Regions from separate parts of the Pseudomonas sp. EA_5y_Pfl2_R50 genome, predicted to be linked through region 1. Evidence: predicted binding sites of a transcription regulator. Region 1 holds the regulator's gene; each other region holds the start of a gene.

Evidence for each region. Region 1 encodes FliA, which starts transcription of late flagellar genes. Its sites were predicted from a motif close to CTAAAGTTTNNNNNNNNNNNGCCGNTAA; they were not measured.
Region 2: a site for FliA is predicted at 1,755-1,782, ahead of AACY19_RS18895 (methyl-accepting chemotaxis protein). Genes of this name have one in related genera too.
Region 3: a site for FliA is predicted at 1,885-1,912, ahead of flgM (flagellar biosynthesis anti-sigma factor FlgM). Genes of this name have one in related genera too.
Region 4: a site for FliA is predicted at 2,093-2,120, ahead of AACY19_RS04255 (methyl-accepting chemotaxis protein). Genes of this name have one in related genera too.

What each region holds. Positions count from the first base shown of each region.
Region 1 covers NZ_CAXAPT010000013.1:118,550-123,873, forward strand. Annotated here, with positions in the region: gene AACY19_RS21550 (chemotaxis protein CheA) at 1-1,121, opposite strand, end outside; gene AACY19_RS21555 (protein phosphatase CheZ) at 1,176-1,964, opposite strand; gene AACY19_RS21560 (chemotaxis response regulator CheY) at 1,983-2,354, opposite strand; gene fliA (RNA polymerase sigma factor FliA) at 2,521-3,261, opposite strand; gene fleN (flagellar synthesis regulator FleN) at 3,258-4,088, opposite strand; gene flhF (flagellar biosynthesis protein FlhF) at 4,205-5,324, opposite strand, start outside.
Region 2 covers NZ_CAXAPT010000011.1:2,905-8,228, reverse strand. Annotated here, with positions in the region: gene AACY19_RS18905 (NorM family multidrug efflux MATE transporter) at 1-625, opposite strand, end outside; gene AACY19_RS18900 (LysR substrate-binding domain-containing protein) at 784-1,704, shown strand; gene AACY19_RS18895 (methyl-accepting chemotaxis protein) at 1,889-3,865, shown strand; gene AACY19_RS18890 (aldose 1-epimerase family protein) at 4,085-5,299, shown strand; gene AACY19_RS18885 (YifB family Mg chelatase-like AAA ATPase) at 5,296-5,324, opposite strand, start outside.
Region 3 covers NZ_CAXAPT010000009.1:265,709-271,032, reverse strand. Annotated here, with positions in the region: gene AACY19_RS17765 (MFS transporter) at 1-100, shown strand, start outside; gene AACY19_RS17760 (flagellar brake protein) at 170-916, opposite strand; gene AACY19_RS17755 (flagella synthesis protein FlgN) at 1,005-1,472, opposite strand; gene flgM (flagellar biosynthesis anti-sigma factor FlgM) at 1,523-1,849, opposite strand; gene flgA (flagellar basal body P-ring formation chaperone FlgA) at 2,010-2,771, opposite strand; gene AACY19_RS17740 (chemotaxis protein CheV) at 2,854-3,786, shown strand; gene cheR (protein-glutamate O-methyltransferase CheR) at 3,833-4,660, shown strand; gene flgB (flagellar basal body rod protein FlgB) at 5,028-5,324, shown strand, end outside.
Region 4 covers NZ_CAXAPT010000002.1:219,888-225,211, reverse strand. Annotated here, with positions in the region: gene AACY19_RS04270 (formimidoylglutamate deiminase) at 1-937, shown strand, start outside; gene AACY19_RS04265 (lipocalin family protein) at 1,059-1,628, opposite strand; gene AACY19_RS04260 (outer membrane protein assembly factor BamE) at 1,659-1,913, opposite strand; gene AACY19_RS04255 (methyl-accepting chemotaxis protein) at 2,197-4,089, shown strand; gene AACY19_RS04250 (DUF924 family protein) at 4,199-4,801, opposite strand; gene AACY19_RS04245 (class 1 fructose-bisphosphatase) at 4,805-5,324, opposite strand, start outside.

The DNA.
Region 1 (5,324 bases):
GTCTCGGCTTCGCTCGCCGGTTTTTCCGGTGGCGGTGCCGCGGCGGCGCGGGCCGGAGCCGGTGCGGCAGCGGCCGGTTTTGGCGCTTCGGCTTTCGGCTCAGGCTTGGCGGCGGGCTTCGCTGGCGCAGCGGCAGCCGGTGCCTTGGCGGCTGGCGCGGCAACCGTCGAAGCACTGCCCGCCGTGGCGGCGCCGACTTCGGAGAACTTGCCTTTGCCATGCAATTCGTCGAGCAGCGATTCGAATTCGTGATCGGAGATCAGATCGCTGCCGGCAGCGGCGGCGGCCGGAGCGGCTGGCGCAGCCGGTGCCGAGGCAATGGCCGACTCCAGCGCTTCAACGGCGAAGTTGCCTTTGCCGTGCAACTGATCGAGCAGGGCTTCGAATTCGTCGTCGGTGATGTCCGAGCTGTCGCCTGCCGCCGGTGCTGCCGGTGCTGCCGGAGCGGCCGCCGTCGGGACTACCGCATCAACGGCGAACTGGCCTTTGCCGTGCAGTTGATCGAGCAGAGACTCGAACTCGGCGTCGGTGATTTCATCGCTAGCGGCTTCATTGGCCGTTTGCGCAGGAGCAGCTGCCGGGGCTTCGGCTTCGGCCTTGACGGCGTTCAGTGAATCCAGCAGTTGTTCGAATTCGTTATCGGTGATGTCGCCGGAATCGCCGGAATCGCCCTCGACGACCAGCTCTTCGATCATCTCGGCCACTGGCGAAGCCGGGGCTTCGTCCGCCGATTGCGGTTCGGCCAGACGCGCCAGGGCGGCCAGCAGTTCCGGGGTGGCAGCGGTGATCGGAGCACGCTCGCGGACTTCGCTGAACATGCTGTTCACCGCGTCCAGTGCTTCGAGGACAACGTCCATCAGTTCTGCATCAACGCGCCGCTCACCCTTACGCAGGATGTCGAACACGTTTTCGGCGATGTGACAGCACTCCACCAGCTCGTTGAGCTGAAGGAAGCCGGCGCCCCCTTTTACAGTGTGGAAACCGCGAAAAATTGCGTTGAGCAGATCTGCGTCATCCGGGCGGCTTTCCAGCTCGACCAGTTGTTCGGACAGTTGCTCAAGAATCTCGCCGGCCTCAACCAGGAAATCCTGAAGGATCTCTTCATCGGCGCCGAAGCTCATTAATGGGGTGCTCCTACAGGTCTAAAAACCCAAAAAACCTAAAATTCCAAAACACTAGAATCCGAGGCTGGATAACAAATCGTCCACATCGTCCTGACCGGACACAACGTCTTCTCGTTTATCGGCATGAATCTGCGGACCTTCACCCTGCGAGAGATGTTTTTGTGGATCTTTTTCTGCAAGCATCGCGGCGCGGTCATGTTCGATGCCCGCAAAGCGGTCGACCTGACTGGCCATGAGCACGAGTTTGAGCAAATTGCTTTCGACTTCGGTGACCAGTTGGGTCACACGCTTGATCACCTGACCGGTGAGGTCCTGGTAATCCTGGGCCAGCAGGATGTCGTTGAGATGGCTCGACACTTCACGGTTGTCCGTGCTGCTGCGTGACAGAAAACCGTCGACCCGGCGCGCCAGCTCGCGGAACTCTTCAGCCCCGACTTCGCGACGCATGAAGCGACTCCAATCGGCGCTCAAGGTCTGGGCTTCATCAGCCAGACCGTTGACCACCGGCGTGGCGCTTTCCACCAGATCCATGGTGCGGTTGGCCGCGGCTTCCGTCAGCTTGACCACATAGCCCAGGCGTTCGGTGGCGTCGGTGATTTGCGACACTTCCTCGGCCTGCGGCATGTGCGGATCGATCTGGAAATTGACGATCGCACTGTGCAGTTCACGCGTGAGCTTGCCCACTTCCTGATACAGGCCACGGTCACGGGTCTGATTGAGCTCATGGATCAGTTGCACCGCGTCACCGAATCTGCCTTTTTCAAGGCTCTCGACCAGTTCGACCGCGTGTTTTTTCAGGGTCGACTCGAAATCGCCCTGTGAAGATTCTTTATGCTCCATAGCTCCCCCGCGCGTTCATCAGCCGATGCGTTCGAAAATCTTCTCGATTTTGTCTTTCAGCGCCTGAGCCGTGAAAGGTTTGACCACGTAGCCGTTCACACCGGCCTGAGCGGCTTCGATGATCTGCTCACGCTTGGCTTCAGCGGTCACCATCAGTACCGGCAGGTGCTTGAGCTTTTCATCGGCACGCACGTGACGCAGCAGGTCGATACCGGTCATGCCCGGCATGTTCCAGTCCGTTACCAGAAAGTCGATGCTGCCGCTGTTGAGCACCGGAATGGCAGTGGTGCCATCGTCGGCCTCGACGGTGTTGGTGAACCCAAGATCACGCAGCAGGTTCTTGATGATCCGCCGCATCGTTGAGAAGTCATCAACGATGAGGATTTTCATGTCTTTGTTCAATTCGACCTCCAAGCAGTCTTAAACGCGCCCAGCACCTGGACGCGCCACTTCAATCAATCGGCGCAGCACTCGAAGACTGTCTGGAGCACAACAGAGCAAGACCGGTGCCGTTCATCACCGCACCAGCCTCGTTCGCAGTGTCCCCACACTGCCTTCAGCGCGCTCGCCACTCCCCCAAACGCCCCCGCAAACGGGCCGCGCACTGGCTGTGTAACTGGCTGACCCGCGATTCACTGACGCCAAGGACTTCACCGATCTCCTTGAGGTTCAGCTCTTCGTCGTAGTACAGCGCCAACACCAGTCGCTCACGCTCCGGCAAATTGGCAATCGCGTCCGCCAGCGCCGCCTGGAAGCGTTCATCTTCCAGATCGCGTGACGGCTCAAGATGAGCACTCGCGCCATCCTCGTGCAGCCCTTCGTGTTCGCCGTCCTGCAACAGGTCGTCGAAACTGAACAGGCGACTGCCCAAGGTGTCATTCAAAATCCCGTAGTAATCGTCGAGACTCAATTGGAGTTCGGCTGCAACCTCGTGATCTTTAGCGTCACGGCCGGTTTTAGCTTCAATTGAGCGAATTGCGTCGCTGACCATACGGGTATTGCGGTGAACCGAGCGTGGCGCCCAATCCCCTTTGCGCACTTCATCGAGCATCGCACCGCGGATTCGTATGCCCGCGTATGTTTCGAAACTGGCGCCTTTGCTGGCGTCGTATTTGGTCGAGACTTCGAGCAGGCCGATCATGCCGGCCTGGATCAGGTCTTCGACCTGCACACTCGCCGGCAAGCGTGCCAGCAAGTGGTAGGCAATGCGTTTGACCAATGGTGCGTAACGCTCGATCAGTTCGTACTGCGCGTCACGTGCCGACTTCTTGTAGAGATTCATGCCACTGGCGGTCATAACACAGGCCCTGCGGTTTGCTGCACGAGACGCTCGACGAAAAACTCGAGATGGCCGCGCGGGTTGGCCGGCAGCGGCCAGGTATCGACCTTCTGTGCAATCGCCTTGAACGCCAGCGCGCACTTGGAGCGCGGGAAGGCTTCGTAGACGGCACGCTGCTTCTGCACGGCCTTGCGCACGCTTTCGTCGTAAGGCACGGCGCCGACGTATTGTAGGGCCACGTCAAGGAAGCGATCCGTGACCTTGGTCAACTTGGCGAACAGGTTGCGGCCTTCCTGCGGGCTCTGCGCCATGTTGGCGAGGACGCGGAAGCGGTTCATGCCGTAATCGCGGTTGAGCAGCTTGATCAGCGCGTAGGCGTCCGTGATCGAAGTCGGCTCGTCGCAAACCACCAGCAACACTTCCTGGGCGGCGCGCACAAAACTGACTACCGAGTCACCAATACCCGCAGCGGTGTCGATCACCAGCACGTCGAGATTGTCGCCAATGTCGCTGAATGCCTGGATCAGGCCGGCGTGTTGCGCCGGGCTCAGGTGCACCATGCTCTGCGTGCCGGAAGCGGCCGGCACGATGCGGATACCGCCGGGGCCTTGCAACAGCACGTCGCGCAGTTCGCAACGGCCTTCGATGACGTCGGCCAGTGTGCGTTTCGGGGTAAGCCCCAGCAGAACGTCGACGTTCGCCAGCCCCAGATCAGCGTCCAGCAGCATGACCCGACGGCCAAGCTCTGCCAGCGCCAGAGACAAGTTCACTGACACGTTAGTCTTCCCGACGCCACCTTTGCCGCCGGTCACCGCGATCACCTGTACGGGATGCATGCTGCCCATGTTATTTCTTTACCTTGTCTTGCATAGACGGAGGCCACATTACTGGCTGCGCGTTCACAACCGGAACAATGCATGGCAGACCATCGATGTAGGTACAAAAACTGTTCATGAATACCTCAGCCTACCTGCTTGGTCGGGCTGTGATAGATATCAGCGAACATGTCGGCCATGGCTTCTTCGCTGGGTTCTTCCTGCATTTGCACGCTGACGGCACGGCTGACCAGTTGATGGCGGCGCGGCAGATGCAAATCATCCGGAATCCGTGGGCCATCGGTCAGGTACGCGACCGGCAATTCATGACTGATCGCCAGGCTCAACACTTCGCCCAGGCTTGCCGTTTCATCCAGTTTAGTCAGGATGCACCCGGCGAGCCCGCAACGCTTGTAACTGTGATAAGCGGCGGTTAGAACCTGTTTCTGGCTGGTGGTTGCCAAGACCAGATAATTTTTTGAACGAATGCCACGACCGGCGAGACTTTCGAGCTGCATGCGCAGGGCCGGATCGCTGGCTTGCAGGCCGGCGGTATCGATCAGCACCACGCGTTTGCGCAGCAGTGGGTCCAGCGCCTGCACCAGCGACTGGCCAGGATCGACGTGAGTGACCGGCACATTGAGGATGCGACCGAGCGTCTTCAACTGTTCCTGCGCACCGATACGGAAACTGTCCATGCTCACCAGCGCGACATTCTGCGCGCCGTACTTGAGCACGTAGCGCGCGGCCAGCTTGGCCAGCGTGGTGGTCTTGCCCATGCCGGCAGGGCCGACCATGGCAATCACACCGCCCTCTTCCAGCGGCTCGACTTCCGGTACGGCAATCATCCGCGCCAGGTGCGCGAGCAGCATGCGCCAGGCCTGACGAGGTTCTTCGATATCGGTGATCATCGACAGCAGATCGCGCGACAACGGGCCGGACAGACCGATGCGCTGCAGGCGGCGATACAGATTGGCTTGCGCCGGGCGGCTGCCTTGCAACTGGTTCCAGGCCAGGGTGCCCAGTTGCACTTCCATCAGCTCGCGCAGGCTGTTCAATTCGAAGCGCATCGAATCCAGTGCCCGCGGATCAACACCGGCCGATGGCTGCGCAGGGGCCGCAGCCGGACGCGCCGGGGCGGTGTAGGTCGGCTCGGTCAGCGGTTCGGCGGCGGTCAGTGGCAGGCCGGCAGTCAACGGCAGCCCGGCGAACAACTGGCGATTGGTGTTGCCGTCGGCTTCGCCACGCAGGCTCAGTTCGGCCTGG
Region 2 (5,324 bases), on a different contig from region 1:
CCAATGCCAGCGCCATGCAGTTGGCGACAATCGCCGTGACCAGACCAATGCCCATCAGCCCGAGTTTCGGCACACCGAACATGCCAGTAATCAGCGCGTAATTGAGCAGGAAGTTGGCCACGGTGCCGGCCAGGCTGATGACCATCACCGGTGTCGCCCGGCCAATTGCACTGGTGAAACCGCGCAGGGCCATAAAGCTCAGGTAGCCGGGCAGGGCGAAGGGCAGGGCGATCAGGAATTGCCCGGCCGCGTTGACGTTGGTTTCAGTCTGGCCAAACAACAGCAACACCGGTTTCAGGTTCCACAGCAGCAACCCGGCGCCCAGCGCCATCAGCCACGCCAGCCACAAGCCGGCCTGGGTCAGCCGCGCTGCGCCAATGATGTCGCCGGCACCTTTGCGAATCGCCACCAGCGTGCCGACCGCCGCGATCACACCGATGCAGAAAATTGACACGAACGAATAGCTTGCCGCGCCGAGGCCGCCACCGGCCAGCGCTTCGGGACTCAGGCGCGCCATCATCAAGGTGTCAGTCAGCACCATCAACATGTGCGCCAACTGTGAAGCGATCAACGGCCCTGCCAGCCGCAGAATGGCCCAGAGTTCGGTACGCACAGATTGTTGCATGGTCATCACCACTCGATTTCAGAGGGAACAGGAGACCGTCGATTCTCAGCGCTTGGGCGGCATTGCACAAAGGGATAAAAAGGATGGGTGGCATGATTAAAACTCATCCTGTGTGGATTCTGCTAAGTTGGCCGCATCCCGCCACAGGAGCTTTGTGCATGTCTCGTCGACTTCCTCCGTTGTATGCCCTGCGCGCATTTGAAGCGGCGGCACGGCACAGCTCTTTCACGCGCGCGGCGGAGGAGTTATCGATTACCCAGAGTGCGGTCAGCCGGCACATTCGCACGCTCGAGGATCATTTTGCCTGCCGCCTGTTTCATCGCAGCGGGCGTAATCTGCAACTCACCGAATCGGCGCGCCTGCTGTTGCCGGGCATTCGCGAAGGCTTCGCCGCCCTTGAGCGGGCCTGCAATACCCTGCGCGCCGAGGACGACATCCTGCGCATGAAAGCGCCGTCGACCCTGACCATGCGCTGGCTGCTGGCCCGGCTCAGTCGCTTCCGCCATTTGCAGCCGGGCAATGAAGTGCAACTGACCAGCGCCTGGATGGACGTTGACTCGGTGGATTTCAACCATGAACCGTTCGACTGTGCGGTGCTGCTGAGCGACGGGCATTTTCCGCCGGACTGGGAGGCCAGCCTGTTGTTCCCCGAAGAGCTGATCCCGGTGGGGGCGCCGAACTTGCTGAACGATCAGCCGTGGGATGTGGCGCGGCTGGCTGCCGCCGAATTATTGCACCCGACCCCGGATCGTCGTGACTGGCGTAGTTGGCTGGAACACATGGGGTTGTCCGGGCAGGTTTCGCTCAAGGGCGGACAGGTGTTCGATACCCTTGAACTGGGGATGATCGCGGCGGCACGCGGCTACGGGGTGTCGATGGGCGATCTGTTGATGGTTGCCGAAGATGTGGCGCAGGGACGTTTGAGTCTTCCATGGCCGACCGCCGTCGCCAGCGGACTGAATTATTATCTGGTGTGGCCAAAAACCCGTCCGGGAGGTGAACGTTTGCGCCGTCTCAGCGACTTCCTGCAAGGCGAAGTCCGTGCGATGGAGTTGCCGGCGGTTGCGCGCTTGAGCTGAAACGTTCGAGCCTCCACAATGCCGGCCTTGTGCCATAACCTTGTTTTCCGCTCAAGTATTTGGATCCACCGCCGAATACGTGCTTGTGGAACCGTCGTGCCGGTCTCCACGATTCACCCCCACTATTAGAAAATTATCCGAGTCGAGATCAAGGAGGATCACATGGCTCGGCCAGGAGCTGTCCATGTCTCAACCTCGCGCTCGGATCGCCTCGCAGCTGGGCCTCGCGCTCGCTGTGATACTGGCGATTGTCATCAGTGGCAGTACGGTGTTCGCCCTGCGTTCGCTGGACTCCGCCAACCTCGCCACACGTGAAGAGCATCTGGCCAGTGAGGCGCGGCTGCTGGCCGACCAACTGAGCACCTTCCACGGCACGCTGCGTGAAAGCACCCAGCGCCTGAGCGGTTTGTTCGAGAAGCGCTTCAGCACCGGCCTGAGCATTCACCCGGATGAACCGGTGAGCGTCGCCGGTACCCAGACGCCGGGCCTGCATCTGGGCAGCGAAGTGTTGAACAACAACTTCAAGGAAGTCGACGAGTTCAAGCAGATGACCGCGGGCGTCGCCACGCTGTTCGTGCGCAGCGGCGAAGACTTTGTGCGGGTCAGCACCTCCCTGACCAAACAGGACGGCGCCCGCGCCATCGGCACTTTGCTCGATCATGGCCACCCTGCCTACGCCAGGTTGATGGCGGGGCAAAGCTACGTCGGTCGCGCCTTGTTGTTCGAGCGCTCCTACATGACCCAGTACACCCCGGTGCGCGATGGTAGCGGCAAGGTGATTGCGGTGCTGTTCGTCGGCTTCGATTACACCGACGCGCAGAACGCCCAGTTCGATAACCTCAAGCGTTTCCGCATTGGCCAGACTGGCTCCCTGGCGCTGCTCGATGAGCAGAGCAAATGGCTGGTTGCGCCGGCGGGCGTGCAGGCACTGGATCAGGCGATTCCAGTGATCACGGGTCTGGCGAAGACGCCGGGCAAAGGCCAGTTCTGGGAGGACAAGTCCGAAGATTTCTACAGCGTTGCCGTGCCGTTCGACGGCGGCCCGTGGTCGGTGGTGGCGAGCATGCCGAAAGCCGAGATTCGCGCGGTGACCTGGAGCGTCGGCACGCAATTGGCCATTGGCAGCCTGCTGGCGATGCTGTTGGCGGTGGGGTCCGTGGTCTGGTTGCTGCGCAGCAAACTGGCGCCACTGAGCGATCTGGTACGTCAGGCCGAAGCCTTGGGCGCCGGTGATCTGAGCGTGCGTCTGAACGTGTCGAGCAATGACGAAATCGGTCAGTTGTCCCGCGCGTTCAACCAGATGAGCCAGGCATTGTCGACCATGGTCGAGCACATTCGCCGCTCTTCGGAAGAGGTCAACAGCCGAGCCCAGGCCCTGTCCGGTTTGTCTGGCGGTGCCTATGAAGGCATGGAGCAGCAGTCCGGTGAAATCACCAGCATGGCCGGCGCGGTGGAAGAGTTCAGCGCGACCTCGCTGAACATCGCCGACAACATGGGCGCGACCCAGCGTCTGGCGCAGGAAAACGCTCAGCAGACGCAGATCGGGCGCAGCTCGATGGAAGAAGCGTCGTCCTCGCTGGAGCAAATTGCTGGCGCCCTGAACAGCACCGCCACCGTGATCAATACCCTCGGCCAGCGTTCCCAGGAAATTGGCGGCATTGTCGGTGTGATCACCTCGATTGCCGAGCAGACCAACCTGTTGGCGCTCAACGCTGCAATCGAAGCGGCCCGTGCCGGTGAGCAAGGTCGCGGTTTTGCCGTGGTAGCGGATGAAGTGCGCAGCCTGGCCTCGCGTACCCGTCAGGCGACGGATGAAATTTCCAGCATGATCCACAGCATCCAGCAGGAAACCGGCAACGCGATCAGCACCATGGAGCAGGGCAATGTGCTGATGCAGGAAGGTTTGTCGCGCAACGCCAACGTCGCTTCGGCGCTGGCGCGCATTGATGAGCAGAGCCGTTCGGCGGGGCAGCAGTTTGCTGCGATTACCACGGCCACTCAGGAGCAGAGCAGCACCGCAACGTTGCTGAGCAGTAACCTGCAAAGCATTGCGCTGGCCAACAGTGAGCAGCGTGAAGTGGTGTCGAACCTGGCGGTGACGGCTAAAGAGCTGGAGAAGCTGGCGGCGGATTTGCGTTCCGAGGTTGATCGGTTTCGTTGATACGCCTTTGAAATAGCTTCGCGAGCAGGCTCGCTCCCACAGTTTCCGGTGCAAATCACAGATTTTGTGAAGACCCGGATTCCCTGCGGGAGCGAGCCTGCTCGCGAATGCATCAATGAAGATCTGCGGCAGGACATGCCACCGATTGATCCAATACACTTGCTGAAACGTTTCCGCAGCGCTATAAAAATGGCACAACTCCAATAAAAGGCTGCTGCCATGACCCCGCTCAAACTCGCCGTCGCCCTCGGCGCATTCACTGCTGCTTCCCATGCCATGGCCTGGGATTACGTCCTTCTCGATGCCAGCAAGCCCGCGCAAAACTGGACCATCACCAGTGCGCAGCTCGGCGTGAAAACCGACAAACCCTTCTCCGTGAGCCTGCGTACCTTGCACGGAGGGCGGCAGGAAGGTGTCAGCGTCGTCGATATCGATAACGGCACGATGAAACTCTCGGTGGTGCCGACCCGAGGCATGAATGTCTTGCAGGCCTCTGTCGGCAACGTGCGCATGGGGTGGGATTCGCCGGTCAAGGAAGTGGTCAACCCGGCCTTCATCGAACTCAACGGACGCGGTGGGCTGGGCTGGCTGGAAGGGTTCAATGAACTGGTGACCCGCTGCGGGTACGAGTGGGTCGGCCATCCCGGCATGGACAACGGCGAACTGCTGACCTTGCACGGTCGCGCCGCCAACATCCCGGCCAGCACCGTGACGTTGCACATTGACGAAAAACCACCCTACGCCATCAGTCTGCGCGGCGAGCTGAAGGAACAGGCCTTCAAGAAAGTCGACTTCTCGGTCGTCACTGAGTTGGTCACCGAGCCCGGCAGCGTGCGTTTTGCACTCAACGACACTCTGACCAACAACGGCGACTATCCGAAGGAATATCAGGCGCTGTATCACAGCAATTTCAGTACGCCGTTCCTCGAGCAGGGCGCCCGATTTGCCGCGCCGGTGAAACAGGTATCGCCGTTCAACGACAAGGCCAAGGGCGATCTGGCTGACTGGCAGACTTATCGCGCGCCGACCAAGGACTACGACGAAACGGTCTACAACGTCGTGCCCTATGCCGACGGCAAAGGTGAAACCCTGACCGTTCTGCACAACAAGGCCGGTAGTCTCGGCGTCTCCGTCGGCTTCAATACCCAGCAGTTGCCGGTGTTTTCCCTGTGGAAAAACACTGACACCCAAGGCCAGGGCTATGTCACGGGACTGGAGCCGGGCACCAGTTTTTCCTACAACCGCCGCTATCAGCGTCCGCTGAATCTGGTGCCGACCATTGCGCCGAAGGCCAGCCAACAGTTCCAGATCAGCTACAGCCTGCTGGCAGACAAGGGCGCTGTGGACAACGCGTTGAAGCGCGTGACCGAGATTCAGGCCGGACGCGAAACTGAAGTGCGGCAGACGCCGCTGGTGGATCTGACCGAGCATTAAGGTGTCGCCGGCCGATACTGCAGCG
Region 3 (5,324 bases), on a different contig from region 1:
AGAACCTCCGTTCGATGCCCAGCCTGAGTCTGCGGTAGAGTCCGGGCCGGACACCGACAACGACAAGCCGAACCCCGATCTTAGTGGCGGCCGGCCTTGAGCTGAAAAAACAACGCGCATAAAAAAGGGCAGTCCGTTCAGGACTGCCCTTTTTATTTGCCGCGAGGAATCACATGTCGTCTTTATCGAAACGCCGTGCTTCGCGCTGCAACTGATAAACGAAACGCTCGACATTGCGTGCGGCCTGGCCACTGATGTTGTGGAAGCGCAAACCGGCGAAGGTAATGTTGAGTTTTTCTTCGAAATGCAGGTAACGCAGTTCGACGGCCGTTGGCTGGTTGCCGAACAGCGGCGCGGCGATCAGGCGGTCGTAGACCTGGCCCAGTTGCAGGCGGTCGGTGATGTCGCCCTCAAAGCGCAGCTTGCAACCGGTGGCGGAGATGTCCAGCAGTTTGCCGTTGACCGGCGCCTTGAGCTTTTCGCCGCCCAGTTCAACGCTGACCAGGTCGGTGAGTTTCAGTGCGGCGCGGAAAGCATTGCGGCGCTGGTGATAAACCACTTCGGTCGGCAGGGCGCCGGTGTAGAAACGGTCGCCCTCGGACTCTTCGATGTTCAACGTGCCATCGCATTCCCAAGCGATACGCACACCTTCGTGAAAACCTTCAACCTTGAACGGCTCGCCGGCGAGCAGAAAGCGTTCGCCATCACGCGGGATCATTTCGTCCAGCGCAATTGTGGCGCTGTCGCGGTCAACTTTGATCAGGTAGCTCTGGAAGCGCTGGCTGCGCTCATGGAACGTGATGATCAGCGGGTCGTGGCTGTCCTGCAGTTGACGCAGGTTGCTGGAGATTTCCAGTGGCGTGGTGAGCACCTTTGGGGGCTGCGGCGCATCATCCGCGCTTAGGGTGTTGGACACGGTTTATCAATCTCCAGACAAAATATGACGACTAGCCAGCATTTTGCCAGCATGTTTCGCGGGTTGATAGAGCTGGCGCATCAACAGCTCATGCCTGGCTGAGCGGACGCGGTATGGCGGGTTTGGCAAACGTACCGCTGGCGTTGTAAAGCGCTGGCGCTTCACCACCGGTGAGGATCTTCAGCTGATTGGCCGTGGCGGCCTGCTGGATCTGGATCGACTGGCCATTCTTGAGGTTGGCCGCCTGACATTGAGCGATCAGATCGGTCAATGCGTCGCCTTGCGTCAGGAGCTGCTCGCCGACGCTCGAATGGCTGGCCAGTTGCTCCAGTCCGGTTCGATCCGTCGGCAAGTTGAGGCTGGCGAGGATTTCGCTGCGTTTGCGGCCATGCTGTTCAAGCAGAATGATCAATGCCTGTTTGTGCGCCAGAATTTCTTCGAGCAGGGGCATGTCGCGACCGTGCAAAGCGAGGGATTCGGTTTGCAGCAACTCCAGCAATTGTTGAGCTGGAGCAAAGTCGTCGTTGATCAGTTGCAATAAATTAGTGTCGTGCATGGCTGGCCTTGGGGTTTAAGCGTCCAAAAGCCTGGCGCAGGCAAAAAGGCCTAGCGCTGGGCTTCGAAGTTGAGCAGTTTGCTGGCTACACGGTTGCTGTCGACTTTGTAGCTGCCATCGGCAATCGCGGCTTTCAACTCGGCCACACGGGCTTTGTCGACAGCAGGCTGATCGCGCAGCTTGTCAGTGACCTTCTGCAACTGTTGAGCCTCATTGCTGAGGTGTACCGATTCCCCGCTTTTTGCGGTACTGGCCTGTTCGGCCGGGGTATTCAGCGGCGCGGAGGTACCGGTTTCGGCGGTTTCCTTGGCGTTGCTGGTACGTGTACTGCCCGTAAGTGACGAGGAGCTGTTCAAACGGCTGAAATCGATGACCATGTTAAAAACCTCTGGGAATTTGGACGCTTGCCATGTTTTCGGCCATCCCCTGGAAAACTTTAGGCACATTTACCATGAGCCTGCCTGCGCCGCTGCGTGTCCTGCTGCGGCACAGTTTAGGGAAGCGACGGGGTACGCGCCAGTTTTCTCGGCAGCGGTTTTACATGGCCACTTCCACCTGCCCCGGCGCGATGACTTGCGCCTTGATCACACGGTTGGAATTGAGGTTTTTCACCCGAATCTGCTCTTTCAGACCGCCATTGGCAAGGGCTTCGCCGGGCATGCGCACAGCGAGAGTGCCGCTGCGGGCGATGATGACCACTTGATCACCCTTGCGCACGACTTCCGCCTGTTCCAGATGCACCAGAGTAATGACCTGATCCGCTACCGTTGGTCGGGTTAATTTCTGCCCGATCGCTTCGTCTACCGACGTCAGGAAACCCTGATTGATCTTGCTCACGTCGCGTTCACGCAGCGTCACGTCGCGGGGCTCGATAATCCCGGCGCGTTTGAGTGGCCGGGTGGTGGTCACAATCTCGCGAAACAGGCGGACTTGAGCGGGTACGAACACCGTCCAGGGGGAGGCCCCTTCACAGCGAACCTTGACGGTTACCCGGCCCAGCGGACGGGCCGGACTCTCCAGGGAAGCTGTCAATTCCTTGTCGCACATAGGCATGCGCATACGGGGGTCGAGCTGGTTTACTTCGATTTCGTAGCGGCCTTCCGTTTGACTGGTAGCCAGATAGTCTTCTACGGTGAACTCAAGAAAGCCCTGAGTGACGCCGATAAGCATGTCAGGCAAGGTAACCGCATCAGCAATGGCAGGGCTGCCAGCGAAAAAGCAGCAAATGGCGGACGCCGCGCAAAGCCCTCGGCGAAGAGGGGATGTCAGGTGTCGGAAAAATGTCGTTTGAGCGTTCATACGAGTTAAAAAGCAAGCGCCGTGCCGTTTAGCAATGAATGTGCGTCGCAACAACACTTGGCGTTGGTGTAGGAGTCTGGGCATGGCTGGTGTAATGGATTCGGTAAACCAGCGCACGCAACTGGTAGGGCAGAATCGCCTGGAGCTGTTGTTGTTCCGTCTCGACGGTCAGCAGCTTTACGGAATCAACGTGTTCAAGGTACGGGAAGTGTTGCAGTGCCCGTCACTGACGTTGATGCCCAAGTCCAGTCCTGTCGTGTGCGGGGTGGCAAATATCCGGGGGGCGACCATTCCGATCCTTGATCTGGCAATGGCGACTGGCTCGGGTGCATTGAAAGACAAGAACAACCCGTTCGTGATCATCACGGAGTACAACACCAAGACCCAGGGTTTCCTGGTCCGCTCGGTGGAGCGCATCGTCAACATGAACTGGGAAGAGATTCATCCGCCGCCCAAGGGCACGGGTCGCGATCATTACCTGACCGCTGTGACTCGGGTGGACAATCAGTTAGTCGAAATCATCGACGTCGAGAAAGTGCTGGCGGAAGTTGCGCCGACACCGGAAGCGATTTCGGTGGGCGTGGTCGATGTCGAGACCCAGACCAAAGCGTTGTCGCTGCGGGTGCTGACGGTCGATGACTCGTCGGTGGCGCGCAAGCAGGTCACGCGTTGCCTGCAGACGGTCGGCGTTGAAGTGGTCGCGCTGAACGACGGCAAACAGGCGCTGGATTACCTGCGCAAGCTGGTCGATGAGGGCAAGAAGCCGGAAGAAGAGTTCCTGATGATGATCTCCGACATCGAGATGCCGGAGATGGACGGGTACACCCTGACGGCCGAGATCCGCGCTGACCCGCGCATGCAAAAGCTTCACATCATCCTGCATACTTCGTTGTCCGGGGTATTCAATCAGGCGATGGTCAAGAAAGTCGGTGCAGATGACTTTCTGGCCAAGTTCCGTCCTGATGACCTGGCATCCCGGGTAGTCGACCGGATCAAAGCAGCAGATATCAGCTAGGAGCGTTTTGCTCCCGGCGGTCAACACGATTTAAGAGGCGGCATCATTGTCTACGGGTAATTTGGATTTCGAACAGTTCCGGGTCTTCCTGGAAAAAGCCTGTGGCATTTTGCTCGGTGAAAACAAGCAGTACCTGGTCTCGAGCCGTCTCAACAAACTGATGGAGCAGCAAGGCATCAAATCCCTGGGTGAGCTGGTTCAGCGCATCCAGACCCAGCCGCGCAGTGGTTTGCGCGAGCAAGTGGTCGATGCCATGACGACCAACGAAACCCTGTGGTTTCGTGACACCTATCCGTTTGAAGTCTTGAAGAACAAGGTGCTGCCTGAAGCGATCAAGGCCAGCCCCAACCAGCGTCTGCGGATCTGGTCGGCGGCCTGTTCGTCGGGTCAGGAACCGTACTCGCTGTCGATGTCGATTGATGAGTTCGAGCGCAGCAACCTCGGCCAGTTGAAGATGGGCGTGCAGATTGTTGCCACCGACCTGTCCGGCAGCATGCTGACCAACTGCAAGACCGGCGAGTACGACAGCCTGGCCATCGGTCGTGGTTTGTCCGCCGATCGTTTGCAGCGTTACTTCGACCCGAAAGGGCCGGGACGCTGGGTGATCAAGGCGCCGATCAAGAACCGGGTGGAGTTCCGCTCGTTCAACTTGCTCGACAGCTACGCGGCGCTGGGCAAGTTCGACATCGTGTTCTGCCGCAACGTGTTGATCTACTTCTCTGCCGAAGTGAAGAAAGACATTCTGTTGCGCATTCACAGCACGTTGAAGCCGGGCGGTTATCTGTTCCTTGGCGCTTCCGAAGCGCTGAACGGGTTGCCGGACCATTATCAGATGGTTCAGTGCAGCCCGGGGATCATTTACCAGGCGAAGTGATTGCAGCGGTAATACAAAAAACGGCAGGCCCGCAAAGGCCTGCCGTTTTTTTGTGCCTGAATGATCTCCACGAACACCACCCCCCTGTGGGAGCGGGCTTGCTCGCGAAAGCGGTCTGTCAGTAAAACAGTTGGCGACTGACACGCCGCCTTGGCGAGCAAACCCGCTCCCACAGTTGTTCGGCGCTGATAGTGAGAGGGGAGGCAAGCGGCAGAAAAGCGGCATCCAGCGGAAACCGGTTGCCGCTTTTCTGGCATTGCCGCATTGCCAATTCCCCGCAAAGCCCCGGTTTACGGGGTTTTCTCGGTTTGGCACGGCGCTTGCTAAAGCTCAGTTACGAAAAACCGGTCACCTGAAGGTTCCCGACATGAGCATCAGCTTCGATAAAGCGCTCGGCATTCACGAAAAGGCTTTGGGCTTCCGCGCCCAGCGTGCCGAAGTGCTGGCCAACAACATCGCCAACGCCGATACCCCGAACTACAAGGCGCGGGATCTGGACTTCTCCAAGGTGCTGGAAGCACAGACCCAGAAAAACGCCAACGGCACCATCGCGTTGAACATGACCAACAGCCGTCACATCGAAGCTGAAGGTCTGGGCAACGGCGACGAATCGCTGATGTATCGCACGCCGATGCAACCTTCGATCGACCAGAACACCGTGGAC
Region 4 (5,324 bases), on a different contig from region 1:
GGCGGCGAGCGAAAGCGGCATCGGCCTGACCCTGCTGCCGGTGCTGTATAGCCACTCCGGTTTTGGCGGACAAACGCCGAATGACGGCCAGCGTCGCTTTATCAACAGCACCGAAAATTACCTGAATCTGCAGTCACGCTTGCAGCCAATGCTGGCGCAGCAAAAGGCGCAATCACTGGGCCTGTGCTTCCACTCCTTGCGCGCGGTGACGCCGCAGCAAATCAGCGAAGTATTGGCGGCCAGCGACAAGCAATGCCCGATTCACATCCACATTGCCGAACAGCAGAAGGAAGTCGACGACTGCCTGAGCTGGAGCGGTCGCCGTCCGCTGCAATGGCTTTACGAAAACACCGAAGTCGATCAGCGCTGGTGCCTGGTGCACGCCACTCACGCCAATCCTGAAGAAGTCACGTTGATGGCCAAGAGTCGCGCCATCGCCGGCCTGTGCCTGACGACCGAAGCGAACCTGGGTGACGGGATTTTCCCGGCGGTGGATTTCCTCGCGCAGGGCGGACGCATGGGTATCGGTTCCGACAGCCATGTGTCGCTCAGTGTCGTGGAAGAGTTGCGTTGGCTGGAATACGGCCAGCGTCTGCGCGATCAGCGACGTAACCGTTTGTATGGCGCGGAGCAGCCGATAGTCGGGCGCACGCTGTATGACGCGGCGCTGGACGGTGGTGCGCAAGCGCTGGGGCAACCGATTGGTGCGCTGGAGGTGGGCAAGCGTGCGGACTGGATTGTCCTTGATGGCAACGATCCGTATCTGGCGACGGCGAGCGGTGACGGGATTTTGAATCGCTGGCTGTTTGCCGGTGGCGATCGTCAGGTGCGCGATGTGCTGGTCAACGGCCAGTGGGTGGTGCGTGATGGCCGGCATGCCGGGGAAGAGAACAGTGCGCGCGCGTTCACCCAGGTCCTGCGCGACCTCCTGGGCTAACACGCAGAACCCATTGTGGGCGCTAGCCTGCTAGCGATGAGGGCATATCAGTCGACAACGTTTTGACTGATACACCGCTATCGCTAGCAGGCTAGCTCCCCCATTGGTTTTGCAGTGTTCTTTAGTTCGAGGTTTTGGCCATCTGCCGATCCGACGCACGCCAGATCAGGCGCGTGGTGTCATAGCCCTGCTGACGCGCCTTGCTCAGCAACTCTTCACGCACCACACCGTTGACCGTCGGCGTGCGTGACAGCAACCACATGTACTTGCGACTCGGGTCGCCGACGATGGCGGTCTTGTAGTCGTCGCTGACGTACAACACCCAGTACTCGCCTTTGGCCACACCTGGAATCAAACGAGAAAACCAGGTATCGAATTCGACCCACAACTTGTCGGTCTTGCCCGACACCTGTGGATAAGCCGTGCCCTTGACCTCTTCCCATTGCCAATCGGCGGTCAGGCAGCGGTTGAACACGCCGAGGTTGCCGTCAGGCTTGAGGGTGTAGCGCGCTTCGGATTGCGCGCAATTGCGTTGGAAGTACATCGGCAAACGCGCCAGCTCGTACCAGGTGCCCTGATAGCGCTTGAGATTGACGCTGTTGACGGTTTTCGGCGCCAACGGGTCGACGCCGGAACTGGCGCAGCCGGCCAAGACCAGGCCGGCAAAAAGGATCAGCAATAACCGCTTCATTTTTCTTCTCCGTGGGCGCGAAGCCCCGGTTTACTTCAGGCCTTGGCCGGAAAACATCAGCACTTTGTCACCGGCGTACTGCACGCTGATAAAGCTGTTCTTATCGCCCCAGGTGCAACTGGACATGCCGAGCGCGCCCGAGCAATCGGTCGGTTTGCCGAGCAGGGTCTCGACTTCGGTCTTGGCCATACCGGCCGAGAGCTTCGAGTAGTTTTCCTGATTGACCTTGCTGCATGCGGCCAACAACACGCAAAACGACAGAAGGGCGAGAGATCGCAGCGACATGGTGAAACTCCTGGAACGAGGGGGGGATGGCATGGTGCCAACCAGAAGCTTAGAAGAGAAAACCCTCATCTGGTTCCCTGGCGATACGGCTATTTATTAGGCCGCCCGTCTGGCTTTTGCCGATAAATCAGACGCTTTGTAAGGCTATTGAGCATTTCGTCGCCTTTCGCACAATACGCCTAATCTTTGGCGCGTCGCGGTCGAAATAAGAGCAGCGCAAAGCCCCCGAAGTGTGGCAAATTGCCGCCCTTTCTTGACCAGCCCCTTCGCGGTAGCTCATTCGATGACCAGAAACATGAAATTCAGCCACAAGATCCTGCTGGCTGCCGCCCTCGTGGTGGCCGTTGCGTTCGCCTGTTTCATCCTGTTCAACGACTATCGACAGCGCGAAGCCCTGAACACCAGCACCGAAGCGTCGATGCAGGAACTCGGCAGCCTGACCACCAGCAACATCCAGACCTGGCTGGAAAGCCGTATCCAGTTGCTGCAATCGCTGTCACAGCAAGTGGCCGTCGACGGCAATGCCCCGGCCAGCCTGAAACGCATCATCGACCTACCCGCCTACACCGGCAATTTCCAGCTCAGCTATTTCGGCGGTGCTGATGGTGTGATGTTCTCGGTGCCGGCCGGCAACCGCGCGCCCGACTACGATCCACGCGCCCGTGGCTGGTACAAAGCCGCCAACAGCGCGCAACAGACCATCGTCACCGAACCGTACATCGCCGCTTCCTCGGGCAAACTGGTGATCACCGTTGCCACGCCTGTGCAGCGCCAAGGCCAGATGCTCGGCGTCGCTGGTGCGGACATCGACCTGACCAGCGTCAGCGCGATCATCAACTCGCTGAATTTCGGCGGCCACGGGCATGCGTTCATCGTCAGTGCCGACGGCAAGATCCTGATTCACCCGGACAGCAAACTGGTGCTCAAGACCCTCGCCGAGGCTTATCCGAACGGCGCGCCGAAAGTCAGCCCGGGCCTGAAGGAAGTCGAGTTCGACGGCAAGACCCAACTGATCTCCTTCACCCGCGTCAACGGCGTGCCATCAGCCGACTGGTACGTGGCGCTGGTGCTCGATAAAGACACCGCGTTCGCAATGCTCAGCGAATTCCGCACCTCGGCGCTGATCGCCATGATCATTGCCGTGGTGATCATCATCGCTCTGCTCGGCATGCTCATCCGCGTATTGATGCAACCGCTGCTGACCATGGGCCGCGCGATGCACGACATCGCCGAAGGTGAAGGCGATCTGACCAAGCGTCTGGTGATCCACGGCAACGACGAGTTCGGCGCGCTGGGCACCTCGTTCAACCGCTTTGTCGAGCGTATCCATACTTCGATTCGCGAAGTGTCCTCGGCCACCGGCCAGGTCAATGAAGTCGCCCTGCGCGTGGTCGCGGCGTCGAACTCGTCGATGTACAACTCTGACCAGCAAGCCAGCCGCACCAACAGCGTCGCTGCGGCAATCAATCAACTCGGCGCAGCCGCGCAGGAAATCGCTCAGAACGCCGCCCTCGCCTCGCAGCATTCCAGCGACGCGCGCAGCCTCGCGGTCGACGGTCAGCAGGTGGTGGATAAAACCATTCATGCGATGCAGCAACTGTCGGCGAAGATCAGCGATTCGTGCGGCAACATCGAAACCCTGAACAGCAACACAGTGAACATCGGCCAGATTCTGGAAGTGATCACCAGCATTTCCCAGCAGACCAACCTGCTCGCACTGAATGCCGCTATCGAAGCGGCGCGAGCGGGCGAAGCCGGTCGTGGTTTCGCCGTGGTTGCCGATGAAGTGCGCAATCTGGCCCACCGTACTCAGGACTCAGCGCAGCAAGTGCAGAAGATGATCGAAGAACTGCAAGTCGGGGCGCGTCAGGCGGTCAACATCATGACCGAGAGCCAGCGCGAGAGCGAAAGCAGCGTCGGCATCGCCAACCAGGCCGGCGAGCGTCTGGGCAGCGTGACCCAGCGAATCGGCGAGATCGACGGGATGAACCAGTCGGTGGCAACGGCGACTGAAGAGCAGACTGCTGTGGTCGAGTCGATCAACGTTGATATCAACGAGATCAACACGCTGAATCAGGAAGGCGTGGAGAACTTGCAGGCGACGTTGCGGGCTTGCTCGGATCTGGAGCAGCAGGCGGCGCGTCTCAAGCAATTGGTCGGCAGCTTCCGCATCTAAGGCGCTGCCACTGGCCTCTTCGCGAGCAAGCCCGCTCCCACAGGGGGAACGCATTCCAAAATGCGGGAGCGGGCTTGCTCGCGAAAGCGGCATCAGCCGTAATGAAGATTTAGAACCGTGACCCCGGCTCAGAAAGAAACACCAACTCTTCAGCCGTAGACTCCCGCCCCAACACCGCATTGCGATGCGGAAACCGGCCAAACCGCGCAATCACTTTCTGATGTCGCTCGGCATAGTCGAGATTGTCGGCAAACACCGCCCGTTCCGCCTCTGGCTGTTCAGCCACCAGTTCGATAAATCGGGAAACGGCTTCGTTCTGCACCGCAAGGTTTTCGCAGTGTTCTAACACCAGATAGATGAACACACGCTGGATCGGTTTTAGCTGCCGATCAAAATCCGCCGCAATGCCTTGCGCAACGAGCTTCTGTGCGCGCTGATCACCGGAGAAGGCTTTGGGAGAATTGCGAAAAATCATGCGCGGCAGTTGATCGAGCAACAGCACCACCGCCAGCCAACCTTCGGGACGTTGCGTCCACCCGGTCAATTCGCCAGCCAGGGCCTGATCGACAAAGACCCCGAAACACTCACGCGCTTCGAGGTCTTGGCTGTCTCGCTTGCCGAACCACAACTTGCCCTTGTCAGCCGATACCTCGTCCGGGGATTCGGCGTGTCCGAACCACCAATCGAGCAACGGCTGCCAGGGCGCGGTCATGATTTATTCCTTGTGGTAGGCCGTAGCGCGTGCGACTTCTTCTTTCGAGCCAAGGAACACCGCTACGCGCTGGTGCAGGCCTTCCGGCTGGATGTCGAGAATGCGCTGATGACCGTCGGTGGACGCGCCGCCGGCCTGTTCCACCAGGAACGACATCGGGTTGGCTTCGTACATCAGACGCAGTTTGCCTGGCTTGGACGGCTCACGGCTGTCGCGCGGGTACATGAACAGACCGCCACGGGTCAGGATGCGGTGCACGTCGGCGACCATCGCCGCGACCCAACGCATGTTGTAGTTCTTCTTCAGCGGACCTTCTTCACCGGCCAACAGCTCGCCGACGTAGCGCTGTACCGGGGCTTCCCAGTGACGCTGGTTGGACATGTTGATAGCGAATTCCTGGGTCGATTCAGGAATGGTGATGTTTTCGTGGGTCAGCACGAAGCTGCCCATTTCGCGGTCCAGGGTGAAACCTTTGACGCCGTCACCGAGGGTCAGCACCAGCATGGTCTGCGGGCCGTAGATC